DNA from 3 places in the Halobacillus sp. ACCC02827 genome. Region 2 is predicted to be linked to each of the others. Evidence: riboswitches for the same ligand, from Rfam matches in the RefSeq annotation. Region 2 holds a riboswitch; each other region holds the start of a gene.
What was found. Region 2 has a riboswitch for cobalamin ahead of QRD89_RS01715 (ribonucleoside-diphosphate reductase subunit alpha). Riboswitches for the same ligand answer to the same signal wherever they lie in the genome.
Positions count from the first base shown of each region.

Region 1 (5,352 bases), 1.6 Mb from region 2:
CTATCTGCAGGGCTTTGACTATTGACCATCAATTCGGAGCGAGAAGATTAATAACCTCAGGAGTAGGTATAGGGTGACGAAAATCGTAGGCACCTTTCTCTCGTTCCAGGCCGCTGAACTTCACTTCCCGATAACCGGCCGAAAATGCCGTTGCAAGCAAAGCATCCACCATTTCCCTTCTTTCCCTTTCATCCTTGAAGGCATGGTGATCTACATCAAGATACAAACGCTCTTTATCTTCCTTAATGACGGACAAACGAACATGATCTGGAATTGGAGACTCAAGCTGCGGAAAAGGAGCATTCTTTCCCATCTCTGTAAGGAGATCCGAAAAGTCTGCATCATCATCTGCTTGTACGGGAGTGAGCAGCGATTTTGTGGAAGCATCATAGTGATAAATAAGAAAATAATACGTTTCTTCTGAAACTACAGGCAGTTTATCGGTTATACCATAATTACCGATGGCAACCTGTTTCCCGTCAGAAGTCTTCACGTCAACGGAATCTGAGGCATATCCGGATAATTCCCACCTCACACTTTCCACGACAGACCTAGCCCATGAACTCCCGCTGACTTGATAGTTCTCAGGAAATACCGCTCTCGCTTTCCCATTCTCTTCATCTATCTCGTAATCCACTTCAGGAACGGTACGCGGAGAAAGTCCGAAAGTGTCTGGGTCCACTCTCGTTTCTTCGGAAGCGAGTGTGATTGGAATGACGAACTCTCCATTCCTGTCCGGGAAGGCCTGCACCCTCATCCCGGATTTGCGGGTATCTGCAACCAGTGACAGAGTATGTGTCGGCATATCCAATCCAGATCCTTCCAAAACGGGTGGTAATGGGACAAACTCCCCTTCCCTCGTGTCTGTTTGCTGTGCCCCTTGTTCAGGAAGGGGATGCAGGCTTTCCTGAACAAACGGAAGAGAGACTGCAAGGAGAGAGAGAACGGTAAGAATAGATAATAGAGGAACAATCCGGTGCCGCTTCTTCCTCACACCACGATTTATCCTTCTTTCAACAGCGCGGTACACCTCCCCCTGCTCCCTTTTGTCTTCCAAAGAAGGTAACTGATAAAGCCACTGCTTCACATCCTGGTCTGATATTTTTTTCTTACTCAATGTCTCCTCCTCCTTCCCTCGCTTTTTCTATATGGGTTCTCAAGGCTTTCATACCACGATGCTGCGTCGTTTTCACTTTGCTTTCACTGAAAGAAAGAGCCTCTGCTGTTTCCTGAATGGACATTCCCTGCATATAGCGGAGTATGAGCACACTCCTCTGATTAAAAGAACACTTATCCAAAGCTCTGTACATTTCCTTCACCTCTTCGTTCATTACAGCCACTTCCTCAGGCAGAGGGAGACCATCGCGTAAGCTCTCCTTATTCTTCGTCCAATCAAATGTTTCTATAATACGATCCCTTTTTCTCTTCTGCTTCCGAAAATAGTCGATGGCCACGTGACGGGCAATGGAAAGCAGCCACGTCTTTTCTGAGCTTTGCTTTCGAAAGGAATGATAGGATTTTATGACACGTATGTACACTTCCTGCACGAGATCTTCTGCAACAGCACGGTCCTTGACCATATAGATAAGAAATTGAAATAAATCCCGGTGATGTTGCTTATACAGTTCATCAAAGAACGATTTCAAAACAGTACCCCCTGAATCACCTATGTATATAGTCGTAACAAATAGGTAATCGTTACACTACCTATACTAATACGAAAAAAAAAGAAAAAGCTACCCTGTTCTAGGGCAGCTTTCCTGCTGGGTCCAATCTATGGTTTGTTAATGGGTAACGTCTGAACAACCGTCCTAATACAGGAGCCATAACAATCAGAAAAACAGTGTTTGAAACCGCATGATTGATGTCCATAGGAATCCCTGCCAGATAATAGGCCCAGAAGGGCTGCCCTGCGACATGCATCGTGAGAGACAGGACAAAGCCATAGAAGATACCACTCAAAAAACCATATACAGATAACAACCATACCGGAAGCTTAGGAAAAACCTTACCTAAGATACCTGCTCCGACACCGATTAAACCCCAGGCTGTTATCTGCCATACGGTCCACATACCCATGCCGAGGAGGAGGTTGGAAGTCAGTGTCGTTACGAAAGCAACCAGTACACCTCCAACTGGACCCAGCCAAAATCCGGCGATGATAATAATCGCCGTTACAGGCTGAACATTAGGAATATTGGCAAGAGCCATTCGGCCCGCAACAGCTAATGCTGACAGCATGGCAATCAACGTCAGTTTATATGTGTTCATAGTTGGTCATTCCCACGCATGATAATCGAAGGTAACCTGATCTCCATCTTTCAATTCATAATCTTCTGCGCCGACTTGACCTTCTTCTCCATTGACGGTGTACATCCATGCTTTCTTTTCATCGCCTCCAACACCTTCAATGGAGTTGATGAATCCTCCGGACTGTTCCACTTTGAAATTGTCCTCCATCACCTGCATCAGATTCGCACCTTCTTCGGCAGTAATCGATTCAGAAGCAATTTCTTCGGCACCATTATCTTGTGAAAGCTCCACCTCTACGGTAATTTCCTGTTCCTGCTGTTCGGTCGTTTCTGCACTCTTTTCTTCATCTTCCTGCGCGCCGCATCCTGCCAAAACACCGACGGCAAGGAAGGCCGCCATCATCAGGCGATACCATTTCTGTAACATTTTTTTCTCCCCTTCTGTCTTTTTGAGGGTTTTGAGTAGCCACAAATAAGAGCCTGCCCCTGTTGGGACAAGCTCTAAGACGAACCAATAGAAGCGGGACTGGCCGCCATTCACCGATCGGTTGCCTCAAATACTCAATCCTCGAAGTATTGAAACGCGAGATCAGGCAGGTCTACTGACTCGTGCGTCATCCTTCCAAGGCTCCTTCCCGTTATCCACAGTGGATCCACCTTTTCGTCGGCACTCACAGTTGCGAGGACAGTTCCGGTTTCCTTACCGGATTCCCATTTTAAGTCTTTCAGACACCTGAATTCTCATTTTATACAGTTCCTTTTTAAGCGTACACGAAACCGTCACAATTGGCAATAAGGGGATTACCCATGAATGAAAGGGATGTGGAAGGTAAAGGTCGTCCCTTCCCCAAGCCTGCTGTGGACGCTGATCTCTCCGTCGTGCCCCTCGACGATGTTCTTTGCAATGGCGAGACCGAGACCGGTTCCTTTCTTATAATCCTTCGTTTTTCGCTTCCTGGATTTGTCCGCCTTATAGAAGCGTTCAAATACAAATGGCAGGTCTTCTTCAGCAATGCCCATACCGCTGTCGTTTACCGAAGCGACCCAGTCATTCCCGTCTGGAACGACCGTCACATTTACTTCTCCGCCTTCTTCCGTGTGGCGGATGGCATTATCAATCAAGTTCGTGAACACTTGTTCAATTCGATCCGGATCAAAGGTAAGCCTGCCGAGTTCAGGAGCAAGATCAAGCGTAAGGTTCACCTGTTTATCACCTGCCAGACCACTGAACTTCCGGATAATCTTCTGCATATACGGTCCCATTTCGATCGTATCATGAGCGAGCTGAATATGCCCCGCTTCCATACGGGCCAAATCCAGCAGCTCGTTGACCAATCTGCCGATCCTGAGGGATTCATCATGAATGATCTGAGCCAGCTCGTTTTTGTCTTCTTTAGTTTCTGCAATATCATCCACAATTGCCTCGCTGTATCCCTGAAGCATAGAAATTGGAGTGCGTAGTTCGTGCGAAACATTCGCTATAAAATCTTTACGAAGCTTATTTAGTCTCCGTTCTTCCGTCATATCACGCAGAACCGCGACGGCTCCACGAACCTTTTCCCTGTCATAGAGAGGGGTCATAATGATCACCCATGAGCGACCTTGTACGGATACTTCCACCATGGATTCATGTTCCTCTGTTATAACACTTTGAAAGAGCTCTTTTAAAGGCTCCGGCAGACGAAGCTCCTCTTCCTTATCCCGGGACGGATCCCGTTCGAAATCAGCGGCTTTCAAATACTGCTGGGCTGGAGGGTTCGTTATGAGCACATCTCCTTGACGATTGATGGTTATGACACCGTCCGCCATGGAACGCAGGATCCCTGAGAGTTGTTCTTTCTCTTGATTCAAAGCATTAATATGAAATTTCAACTCTCTTCCCATCCGATTAAAAGCCATGGCAAGCTCGCCGATTTCATCATGCGTTCGGATCGGAATTTTCGTATGAAACTCTCCCTTAGCGAGTTCCATAGCTCCCTTTCTCATTTTAATAAGTGGAGCCGTTATTCTCGTAGACAGGAAAAAGGCAAAAATTGTAGTTAAAATAATCGCGATCCCTGCACCAAGAAATATGATTTTCGTCGTTTGCTCTGACGTCTCTTCGACCGTATCGAGCGATTGATAGACAAAGACCGCTCCAGAGCTATTCTCAAGAGGTGTTCCAACTACCATCACACCGGAGGCATGCTCCTGCATATCTGCAATCTTTTTGACGTCTTTACCGTTTTCCATAACGGCCCGAAGTTCAGGGTCCTTCCGAAACCACGCATCATCAAGCTGCGGCATCGCTTCGGATTCACTTTCAGCGAAAAGACTGTCGCCGGGTCCCCAGACAATGACTGCGCTGCTCGCTGGATCTTTAACTAAAATAGTCGATGAAAGCAGAAGGTCTTCATCAGATTCATAACGGTCGACAACTTGAGAGATCTTGTCGGCTGTCTGAAGCAGATCGCTTTCCGCTTCGAGTATGTGATAGTTTTGGAAGAACTCAAGCAGCAGAATGGTAAGGATAAAAAGGACGAAGCATACAAGCAGGAGGATGGTGAACCAGAGTTTCCCGACAACACTCCGCCAAAACATCAGTCTCCGCTGACCTCGAACTTATATCCGATTCCCCAAACAGTCACAATCATCCCTGCAGCTTCCTGAGAGACTTTACTCAGCTTCTCCCTCAGGCGTTTGACATGGGTATCCACCGTTCTTAAGTCACCAAAAAACTCATATTGCCATACTTCCTTCAACAACTGCTCGCGGTCGAAAACCTTGTCTGGTGACTGCGCCATAAAATGCAACAGCTCGTACTCTTTCGGAGTCAGGGAAACTTCCTCCCCTTCCGCAGTCACCCGGTGGGCATCATTGTCGATAGTCATATGCGGAAACACCAATACATTTCTCGCCTGCGTATCTGTTTCCAGGAATTTGGTCGAGGATGCTCTCCGCAACAATGCCTTCACACGCAAAACTACTTCCCTCGGACTGAACGGCTTGACTATATAATCGTCTGTACCGACCTCGAATCCTTGAACCCGGTTGGCTTCTTCACCTTTTGCGGTAAGCATGATTACTGGAGTAGCTTTTTTCTCTCTTAATTCCCGACATA
Region 1 covers NZ_CP128168.1:1,942,672-1,948,023, forward strand. Annotated here, with positions in the region: gene QRD89_RS10350 (hypothetical protein) at 29-1,117, opposite strand; gene sigX (RNA polymerase sigma factor SigX) at 1,110-1,646, opposite strand; gene QRD89_RS10360 (ECF transporter S component) at 1,747-2,271, opposite strand; gene QRD89_RS10365 (DUF4430 domain-containing protein) at 2,278-2,679, opposite strand; cobalamin riboswitch at 2,828-3,004, opposite strand; gene QRD89_RS10370 (ATP-binding protein) at 3,054-4,832, opposite strand; gene QRD89_RS10375 (response regulator transcription factor) at 4,832-5,352, opposite strand, start outside.
Region 1: another riboswitch for cobalamin. It lies ahead of QRD89_RS10365 (DUF4430 domain-containing protein); the one in region 2 lies ahead of QRD89_RS01715 (ribonucleoside-diphosphate reductase subunit alpha).

Region 2 (5,352 bases):
CTTTTACGACGAACTTCCAACTTCTTAAATCCGGAAAAAATAAAAAAGGAAACCCCGGACTGTAACAAGTCGAGGTTTCCTTTTTTGTATCCTTTTACAAATCAAGCGTTGCAGGCGTATCTTCCCCTTCGTTCATTAGACGAATGCTTTCCGGCATAATTTCAAGGACAATATAGTTCGGATCATCCTTCCCATCAAACCAACGGTTCATGCGCTCCGACCACAACTCTTCTTTAATTTCCTGGTCTTCACGGATTTTCGCCTGTCCTTCCACTTCCAAGTACGTATCCCCGTATCCTTCGCCTTCATAGCCGATCAGAATATGGACATTCGGATTCGCTTCAATTTCATCCGCTTTATGTGTGTCGCTGTTCGTAGGAGTATAGAATGTGAATTGTTCATCATTCCAGAATGTCATGTAACGGGTATGAGGTTTGTCATTCTTTACGGTAGCCAACGTACCGATTTTATGTTGTTCCATAATCTGCTTAATCTGGCTCTTTAATTCATCTTGTGTCAATGCAAACAAGCTCCCTTCTCCATATATGCTGCTCTGTCTTTCATACATTTCCAGTTTTCCCCGATAAACGAGAGCTAAACACAAAAATATGCCGCCGGTCATGACACAGCTCTTTAAGGGCAAGCTAAGAAGACCCGTTTCTGCACATGGATGCGCAAATTTGCATAAAATCGTTTTATCCAAAGCCTTCCTTGTTTTACACTGAAGGAAAGACAGGATTCGGGAGGAACAACCATGACTTTACAAATGAAAAATTGGAAATGGCTTTATATTGCATTGGGTTCTATATTTGTAGGGCTGCTCATCCTGATGATCAATTCAAAATCGAGCAGCTCGGAACCGTACCCGCGCGAAGAAGTAACACCGACCTTATTCATTCACGGGTTCAAAGGGGGGCCGAGGAGCTTCCAGACCATGATGGACCGGATGCAGTCCATGAATTGGGGAAAAAAAAGGATGACGGTCTATGTAGCGAACGATGGTACCCTCTCCATCCAGGGAAGCTTCCCCCAGACAAAGAACCCGTTCGTGCAGATATTGTTCGAAGATAATCGCGCCAGTATTTCCAATCAAACAAAATGGGTCGAAAACGTGATGATCCAGCTTCACTCCCGCTACAATGTTCAACAAGTAAATATTATCGGACATTCCATGGGCGGGTTAGCGTCAATCAATTATTTACTGAACGAACCTGCGGACGGCGTACCTGCCGTTAAGAAAGTTGCTGCTATCGCCAGTCCATTTAAAGGCATTCGGAAAGATTCCTATTTTGAATCCAATTACGGGGCCGCAACCGTGGATTTGAGACCAGACTCTGATGCTCTCCAGGATATGGTTAAGAATAAGGATCATTTCTCAGATAATGTAGACGTCCTTGCGGTGGCCGGAATCATCAACAAGGAGGCCCCGGAGCAGGAGCACTGGGATGGTCTTGTCCACGCCTCAAGCGTCCACGGACTGGAAGACATCGTTCCATTCGGCCGTTACTACGAAGAAAGAATTTACCAGCCTCAGGCAACCCACTCCGGCCTCCATGAGCTTGCGGAAGTCGACACAATAGTGGCTGAATTCTTGTGGGAAACAGCACCAATGCGTTCGACAAGCGGTGAGCATCCTTAATCCAACAAAAAAAGTCCGGAGTTTGCTCCAATGCGCCTTGATGCATTGGGAAGCAACTCCGGATTGTTTTATTCTTTTTCGAAAATAAATACCCACATGAATGTAAGTGCCTGCTTTAATTCTTCTTCAAGCCCCGCCAAGAGACTGTCCTCGACACCACGCTTGTAAACCCCTTGTCCAGCTATTGATCTCCACCCTGTCTCTTCTGCCATCTTCTTCAATTCCCACGGCATCATCGTATTGCATATGACTTGTTCCCCGAACAAGCGGCGATAGCTGTTGGTCCTCGGCATTGCCGTCGGACCAAGCAGTGCGATACAAAGTCTTCCCCCAGGCTTCAGTATCCGCTTCATCTCATTAAGCCCCTGTGAAGGAATCTCCGTCCATTCCAATGAATTGACCGCCATGGCACTATCAAACGAATCATCTTCGAAAGGTAGAGCAGTTAGATCCCCCTGGACGAAGGTAAGCCCTTGTTCCCTGACTCTGTCATTCGCCTTATCAATCATATCTTTCGACAAATCAACCCCTGTGACCTCATATCCCTCCTGCCAAAGCCGGAAAGATCCATAGCCGTCTCCACAGCCGAGGTCGGCTACTTTTCCTTTCGGGATATGATTCTCAAGGAAGGGAAGGATCGTACTTCGACTTCCTTCGTCCCACATTTCCTTGCTTTTTGAACTCCACATCCCGGCACGGTCGTCCCACTGCCTTTCTGCTTCTTTATGCCAATCGAACTTGACCATTTCCTCACTCGCCTTTCCGCTTCTTATATATATTTCTTCTTATAAAATTATACCTTACACCAATGCGCTGTGTCTGGGTTTTGATGCTTGGAGGTATTTGTTGTAGAATGGAAAAGGCTTGAATGTTATTTCGTTGTCCGTTATGATAGAAACACAAGATAAGCTAATAAAATTAATCTGAACAACTACATATAGTATTTGCGAACAGAAGATGCCACAAGGCTTAATAGGGAATCCGGTAACCAATCCGGAGCTGCCCCCGCAACTGTACGCATCCGCGAAATGGAAGATTCCACTGTGCCGCGCACGGGAAGGACCAGAGTAAGATCGGATGCCAGCCAGGAGACCTATCTTCGTTCGGCAGAGTTTCAACTTCTTCGGGGATTGAGAAGATGAAGCGATGGAACGAGGACTTTTTTGTGTCTCGCATCGTTTCATGGTTTCATCCACTCCCTTTCCCGGAGTGGATTTTTTTATTTTATATGTAGATATCAGATCAAGGAGTGAAACCATGAGCGTATCAGCAATTAAAGACCAATGGAAAGAAAGATTAGAAGCTTGGAAAACCGAGTTCCCTATGCTTGATCTGGATCGCATCATCCATAAAATTCCTAACTTAGGTTTTGAACATATGACGGAACAGGACCAGCGCCACGCTCTTATTCTCGAGTGTCTGGCTGAGGTCGATGAAATGGAACCGGATTGGACATTTGCAGCCAGCAGAATGCTGCTTGAGCAGATGTATGAGGAAGCTTCCAGTAACCGCGGAACAAACAAGGAATATGAAGATTTTCATGGTCTAATCTGCACGTTGATTAAGAAAGGCATCTATTCCGAGAAGCTGCTTACATATTACTCAGAGGAAGATATATACCAATTAGAAGAAGCACTCGCCCCTGAACGTGACCATCAATTCACCTACATTGGTTTGAAGACATTGAGTGACAGATATATTGCAAGAAGTAAAGAGAAAGAAGTTTATGAACTTCCTCAAGAGCGCTTTATGATCATTGCAATGGTCTTAATGTCACAAGAAGAAGCACCAAAACGGTTGGCACTCGTAAAAGAAGCCTACTGGGCTTTGAGTCATTTATACATGACTGTAGCCACCCCGACTTTAGCAAATGCGGGGAAACGTTATGGTCAGCTGAGCTCCTGCTTCATCGATACGGTAGATGACAGCCTTCAGGGCATCTACGACAGCAACACAGACATCGCCAATCTCAGTAAGCACGGAGGAGGAATCGGAGTCTATCTCGGCAAAATCCGCAGCCGCGGCAGTGATATCCGTGGATTTAAAGGGGTTTCCTCCGGCGTCCTTCCTTGGATGAAGCAGTTAAACAATACAGCCGTGAGCGTCGATCAGCTCGGACAGCGTCAAGGTGCCGTCGCTGTATATCTTGACATATGGCATAAAGACATTTTCCCGTTTCTTGACAGCCGATTGAACAACGGAGATGAACGGCAGCGGACGCACGACCTGTTCACAGGCGTATCCATTCCGGACATCTTCATGGAAGCAGTGGAGAATCGGGAAGACTGGTACTTGTTTGACCCTCACGAAGTACGCAAAGTCATGGGATTTTCGCTGGAAGATTATTTCGATGAAAAACGCGGCGAAGGCTCTTTCAGAGATAAATACCAGGCATGTGTAGAGAACCCGGAGCTTTCCAAAGAAACTGTGCCCGCCATTGAAATTATGAAACGGATCATGGTTGGACAGTTGGAGACCGGAACACCATACATGTTCTATCGGGACGAAGTAAACCGGATGAATCCAAACAACCATGCCGGCATGATTTATTGCAGTAATCTGTGTACAGAAATAGCACAGAATCAAAGACCTACCACTCAATCCGAACAATACGTGGAAGACGGGAAGATCATTACCGTCCATAATCCTGGTGATTTCGTCGTGTGTAACCTTTCCAGCATCAATCTGGGCCGTGCGGTTCCAGCCGGTGTGCTTCCACGGTTGATTGCAATCCAAGTACGTATGCTCGACAACGTAATTGAACAAAACACGATTCCTGTACTACAGGCGCAATTGACCAATCATAAATATCGCGGCGTAGGTCTAGGAACCTTCGGCTGGGCCCACCTGCTTGCAAAGAAGAAGATTGCCTGGGAATCAGAAGAAGCACTCGCCTATACAGAGGAAGTGTACGAAGCGGTTGCTTATCACGCGATAGAAGCAAGCAGTGAGCTGGCTCAAGAAAAAGGAAGCTATCCTCTATTTGAAGGTTCTGACTGGCAGACCGGGGAATTTTTTGTTAAACGATCGTTTGACCAAGACCGCACATGGAACTGGAATGAGCTGAGAAATAAAGTAGCGGCACAAGGAATGCGGAACGGGTACCTGCTCGCTGTCGCTCCAAACTCCAGCACTTCCCTGATAGCAGGAAGCACAGCAAGCATCGATCCGATTTTCAAAAAGTTCTACTCAGAAGAGAAGAAAGACTACAAGATTCCAGTAACCGCACCAGAGCTCGATCACACGACTTACGGGTATTATAAATCCGCTTACGATATTGATCAGCATACTAGCATCAAGCAGAACAGTATCCGCCAGCGATTCATCGATCAGGCCATTTCCTTCAATATGTATGTAAGAAATACCATTCAGGCGAAAGAACTCCTCTCCCTGCATTTGGATGCATGGCGAAGCGGGATGAAGACGACATATTATACAAGATCAACTTCCAGTCAAGGCGAATACGACGACTGTGAATACTGTTCATCATAATAAGGAGGGACACCTATCATGCGCACAATAAACAAAAGAAAACTGGTGGATCATGAAGCTCCCAATGCTTCAACAGGTATTGTTAACGGCAGAAGCTCGAACGTATTGAACTGGGATGATACCCGTTACGCCTGGGCTTACCCTATGTATAAGAACATGCTTTCGAACTTCTGGATACCAAACGAAATCAATATGAGCAATGATCTAAAGCAGTGGCCCGA
Region 2 covers NZ_CP128168.1:314,358-319,709, reverse strand. Annotated here, with positions in the region: gene QRD89_RS01735 (DUF2254 domain-containing protein) at 1-28, shown strand, start outside; gene QRD89_RS01730 (pyridoxamine 5'-phosphate oxidase family protein) at 95-520, opposite strand; gene QRD89_RS01725 (alpha/beta fold hydrolase) at 755-1,639, shown strand; gene QRD89_RS01720 (class I SAM-dependent methyltransferase) at 1,708-2,385, opposite strand; cobalamin riboswitch at 2,578-2,754, shown strand; gene QRD89_RS01715 (ribonucleoside-diphosphate reductase subunit alpha) at 2,897-5,131, shown strand; gene QRD89_RS01710 (ribonucleotide-diphosphate reductase subunit beta) at 5,150-5,352, shown strand, end outside.

Region 3 (5,352 bases), 330 kb from region 2:
GTCAATGGCAGAAGCGGGAGGAAGAGAAGAAAAAAGAAATTAAGAAGAAAGCAGCGTCCCTTAAGCAGCAGCTGACGAAAGGGACACTTGAGGCATAACCAAACGGCACACCGATGGAAGGTGTGCCGTTTGGTTTCTTCTATATTATTGGTGAATGGTTGTCTTTTGCTGCTCGCGTATGTTTTGAGCAGCTTGCTGCATGTGATGAAGGGAAGCAAGTGTTTCCTTGATCCCGCGTGTCTTTAATCCGCAGTCGGGATTGATCCAGAACTGGCGTGGATCGAGCACTTTCAGAGCACGACGGATGCTTTGTTCCATTTCTTCCACACTTGGAATCCGCGGGCTGTGAATGTCGTAAACGCCGAGTCCGATACCTTTATCGTATGCGAACGTTTCGAAAGCTTCAATCAGTTCCCCATGGCTGCGGGCAGTTTCAATGGAAATGACGTCCGCATCCAGTTTGTCAATCGTGGCAATGATTCTGCCGAATTCCGAATAACACATGTGCGTATGGATTTGCGTTTCATCTGCCGCTGCAGCGGTCGCAAGTAAAAAGGCGCGGACAGATTGGTCAAGGTACGTCGCTTGTTTATTGGATTTCAGCGGCAGCCCCTCACGTAGTGCCGGCTCGTCTACTTGAATCATTCCAATGCCTGCGTCTTCTAAAGCACGGATTTCCTTTTGGAGAGCAAGAGCAATTTGTTCCGTAACCTCTGCAAAAGGGATATCCTCCCGCACGAATGACCAATTCAGGATGGTAATCGGCCCAGTCAGCATCCCTTTGACCGGTTTGTTGGTCAATGACTGTGCATAAGCGCTCTCTTTCACCGTCATAGGAGCCGGTAGAGATACATCTCCGAATATAATGGGAGGCTTCACACAGCGGGAGCCGTAGGACTGCACCCAGGCGTATTCCGTAAAGGCGAAACCGTTCAGCTTCTCACCGAAATATTCTACCATGTCATTCCGCTCGAATTCGCCGTGAACAAGGACGTCGAGGCCGACCTCTTCCTGGTTGGCGATCCATTCGGCCGTCCTTTCCTTTACGAATGCATCGTATGTTTCTTCGCTCCATGCACCTTTTCGGAAGTTGGCGCGGGCCTTTCTGATTTCTGTCGTCTGGGGCAGGCTGCCGATCGTCGTTGTCGGGAGCAGAGGCAGAGCGAACTTTTCCTCCTGTACCTTCTTTCGATTGGAAAATTCGGAGGCACGGGACGGATGTTTGTCTTTCCAACGTTTTACTTCCTGCTGTACGTTCTCGTTCGAGCGGCCTTCGGAATCCGCAAAGGACCTCCAGTTCCGGGAATGTTTCTCCACCTCCGGCAGGATGATTGCTTTTCCTTGATTGACGCCCTTCGTCAGAAGAACCGTTTCTTCCAGTTTCTGATCAGCGAAGGCAAGGACCTGTTTCAGGTCAGATGCCAGCTTCGTTTCCGATTCGGTCGTCACCGGCACGTGAAGCAGGCTGGTGGAAGGCTGGAGAATCAAGCGGTCTTCCGGCACGATCTTTCTGACAGCATCCGTGATCTGCCATGTGTGTTTCCAATCGTTTCGCCAGATGTTTCGGCCGTTAATCACTCCCGCCGCCAATACTTTATCGTTCGGAAAGCCGTGTTCAGCGAGCTGGGACAGGGTTTGGCCATTATCATCCACGAAATCAAGGCCGATGCCATCTACAGGAAGTTGAATGACGGAATCATAAGCTTCCACCGCTTCAAAGTATGTTTGAAGCAAAAGCTTGATGCCGCTCACTTCTTTAGAAATGGTCTCATAAACCGATTGAACGAAGCGGAGGTCTTCTTCCGATAAGTCAGTAACAAGAATCGGCTCATCGATTTGAACCCAAGCTGCTCCTTCTGCGGCCAATTCTTGAAGCACTTGTATGTAGAGCGGTACCAGTGTCTGCAGCACTTGTTCGAACGGCTGCTTATCAAAACCCTTGGCAAGCTTCAAGTAGGTCACAGGCCCTAGCAGCACCGGTTTTCCATCAATGCCGAGCTGCTCCTTCGCCTCTTTATAATAGCGGAGAGGCCTGTTCTCCAGAAGCACCGGTTTTGTATCCTTTTCAATTTCCGGGACGATATAGTGATAGTTGGTATTAAACCATTTTGTCATGGAGGAGGCTACCGCTGATTCTGTGCCACGGGCGATGTTGAAATACGTTTCCAGTGAAGTAGGTTCCGTATCCTGAAAACGCTTGGGAATGATCCCGAACATGATGGATGTATCCAGAACGTGGTCGTAATAGCTGAAGTCACCGACCGGAATCAAATCGAGCCCTGCTTCTTTTTGTTTCTTCCAATCCTTGTGTCGGAGGGCAGTCAGTTCTTCCACAAGCTCCTGTTCTGTCGTATCTTTCTTCCAATAGCGCTCCAGAGCTTTCTTCCATTCCCGTTTCTCCCCGATACGCGGGTACCCAATTGCTGAACTTCGTGCTTGTTTCATTTCCCATTCCTCCTGCAGTTGTTTTTCAATCCAATAAAAAAATCTCTCTTACCTACAAAGAGAGACGACGGAGTGACATGGGAAGGATACGTCGAAAAAAGGGTAGACGAATCCCGTTGTCAACACCTGCCTATTCCTCGTAGGACCTAGTGCGGGTTCCAGAGGCAGGTCTCCTGACTTATGATCACGGCGGGCTGCGCCTTCCCATCGACTATGATAGTGGCTGCTGCAGCTCCGCTCCCAATTACAGTGGCGGGACCGTGCCGGATTTTCACCGGTCTTCCCTTTTAAGCCGGGGGACACCCCGGCACCTGTGGAACAGATTATTCAGTTGAATAATAAAAAAAGAACCTCTTGTATGAGAGGTTCTGATTGTACGGACCTCTCTTATCTTTCAGAGCATCTGCTCTGCTGGAATTAGCACCACAATCATATCGATCGGTTGCCGGGTTTCGTAGGGCCAGTCCCTCCACCACTCTGAATAAGAGATTGCTATTGGATTGATTACAAGCATACTAGCATGAGAAAAATAGGGTGTCAATCCGCTCTTCTACAATTTTTTCTAGAAAAAGGATAGAGAGGGGCGAGTATCAACGGGTGAAAAAAATCTATCGAAAAGGTAGAATGTAGGGTATTACTACTCGGGAGCTGGTTATTTTGTTGCGTGTCGTCTGGTTCAAGCGGGACCTTCGTCTCCATGATCATGCACCATTATATAATGCGGTACAGTCGGGAGACATGGTGCTTCCGCTTTACGTTGCAGAACCTTCCATCTGGCAGGGGCAGGAGCTGTCTGCCCGCCATTATCAGTTTGTGAAAGAGAGCCTCCATGATCTGCAGAAGGAGTTAAAGCAGAGAGGCGGTCGGTTATTCGTCGCTGTCGGGGAGATGGAAACAGTGCTGGAAGAGATATACGAGACATATGGTCCGTTTTCTCTGCATGCGCATGAAGAAAATGGAACACCGGTCACGTTTTCAAGGGATCAGAGAGTAAGGTCGTGGATGAAGCAAAAGGGGTTAACCATGAAAGAAGATCAACCATTCGGAGTCTTCCGTGGCTTGAACTCAAGGGACGGATTTTCTGAGCGCTGGGAACAGTTCATGAAGCATCCGGTCTTTCCTGTACCGGAAAAAATCCCGTGCGTCCCGGAAAAGGAATCCGTGTTGACGTTGAATCTGGACCAATTGGACTCGCTGTATGTCGGAGGTTCGACGCTTGATAAAGGACAGAAGGGAGGAGTGGAAGAAGCACATCGGACGTTGGACAGCTTTTTGAAGGTACGCTTCCATTCCTATTCTTATCACATATCGAAACCACTGAAATCAGCACGATCTGGAAGTCGTCTGTCTCCATATCTTGCCTGGGGAAACATATCCCTCCGCTTCGTTGTCCAGCAGACTTGGATGAAGATCAGGGCATGCAGCGATGCCGGAGAAAGAAAGCAGCTGGAGAATTTCTTGTCCCGTCTTTACTGGCACTGCCATTTCATCCAGCGTTTGGAGGATGAGCCCGCAATCGCGGAAGAGTCGATGAATCCTGCTTTTGATCAAGTGTACGAGGAATGGAATGAAGAAGCATTCCGCCGCTGGTATCAAGGAAGTACCGGATTCCCGATGATCGATGCCGCCATGCGTGCCCTTCATGAGACTGGCTGGATCAATTTTCGTTCCCGGGCGATGGTCGTTTCCTTTGCCTGTCATACATTAAGACTGGATTGGCGAAAACCGGCCCGTGCACTGGCGGGGTTGTTCCTCGATTATGAACCGGGAATCCATTACAGCCAAATGCAGATGCAGGCTGGTACGACAGGTTTCCATACCATCCGAGTCTATAATCCTGTCAAACAGGGACTCGACCACGACCCGGGCGGGGCTTTTATCCGGACTTATATTCCGGAGCTTCGCGGCATTCCTGCGTCTTTCATTCACGAGCCATGGAAGCTTCCTTCGTTTGCCTCCTTGGAATATCCGGCTCCCATGATCGATATCCAAGCAGCAACGAAGAAAGCACGGGATACCTTATGGGCTGTGAAGGAGTCGCAAACAGCTGAAGACGAGGCTGGCAAACAGCTTAGGAAACATGGATCTCGCAAGGGTGTAAGGAAAAGAGAGACGGTGGATTCGGAGCAGCTTTCCTTTGATTTATTCTAAGCGGCCTTTTAAGAAAGCGGCCGCTTTTTTGTTCAAAAATTTTCCTAAGGAAGCTTTTCAACGGTGGGAATTACTGCTACAATTAACGAAGTTAATTAAGAATGATTATCATTATAGATGTTGGAAGTTGGAGGTAGTCAAAGTGAAAGCAACGAAGTTTTGGTTAGTTACTATTTTTTGTATCGCCGGTTTTGTTCTTGCTGGATGCGGCGCTGAATCCGCAAATCAGGAAGATCAAGGAGATTCGAAGGAAGACACAAGAACGATTGAACATCAGCTGGGAAAGACGGAGATAGAAGGAACTCCAGAGCGTGTAGTTGCTCTCGAATTTTCCTTCGTCGACAGCTTATGGGAGCTTGGTATGACACCGGTTGGAATCGCTCATGAGAACGATGACGATGTGGAAGGTTTGCTTGGTGAGAAAATCGACTATACATCTGTCGGAACTAGACAGCAGCCAAGTTTGGAAGTGATCGCTTCGCTGCAGCCGGACTTGATTATCGCCGATGAGAATCGTCACTCCGCGATATACGATCAGCTGCAGGAAATTGCACCGACGATTGTGTTAAAGAGCAGGAACTCTACATATGAAGAGAATCTGGAATCGTTCTCAACAATCGGTAAAGCTGTAGGCAAAGAGAAGGAAGCAGAGGAACGTCTCGAGGAGCATAAGAAGACGATTGAGAGCTATAAATCAGAAGTCGATCCGGACGAAGACAGGGAAATTATGCTCGGCGTCTTCCGTTCTGATTCTTT
Region 3 covers NZ_CP128168.1:642,743-648,094, forward strand. Annotated here, with positions in the region: gene QRD89_RS03285 (cryptochrome/photolyase family protein) at 1-98, shown strand, start outside; gene metE (5-methyltetrahydropteroyltriglutamate--homocysteine S-methyltransferase) at 145-2,445, opposite strand; cobalamin riboswitch at 2,592-2,775, opposite strand; SAM riboswitch class I at 2,830-2,933, opposite strand; gene QRD89_RS03295 (FAD-binding domain-containing protein) at 3,103-4,596, shown strand; gene QRD89_RS03300 (ABC transporter substrate-binding protein) at 4,739-5,352, shown strand, end outside.
Region 3: another riboswitch for cobalamin. It lies ahead of metE (5-methyltetrahydropteroyltriglutamate--homocysteine S-methyltransferase); the one in region 2 lies ahead of QRD89_RS01715 (ribonucleoside-diphosphate reductase subunit alpha).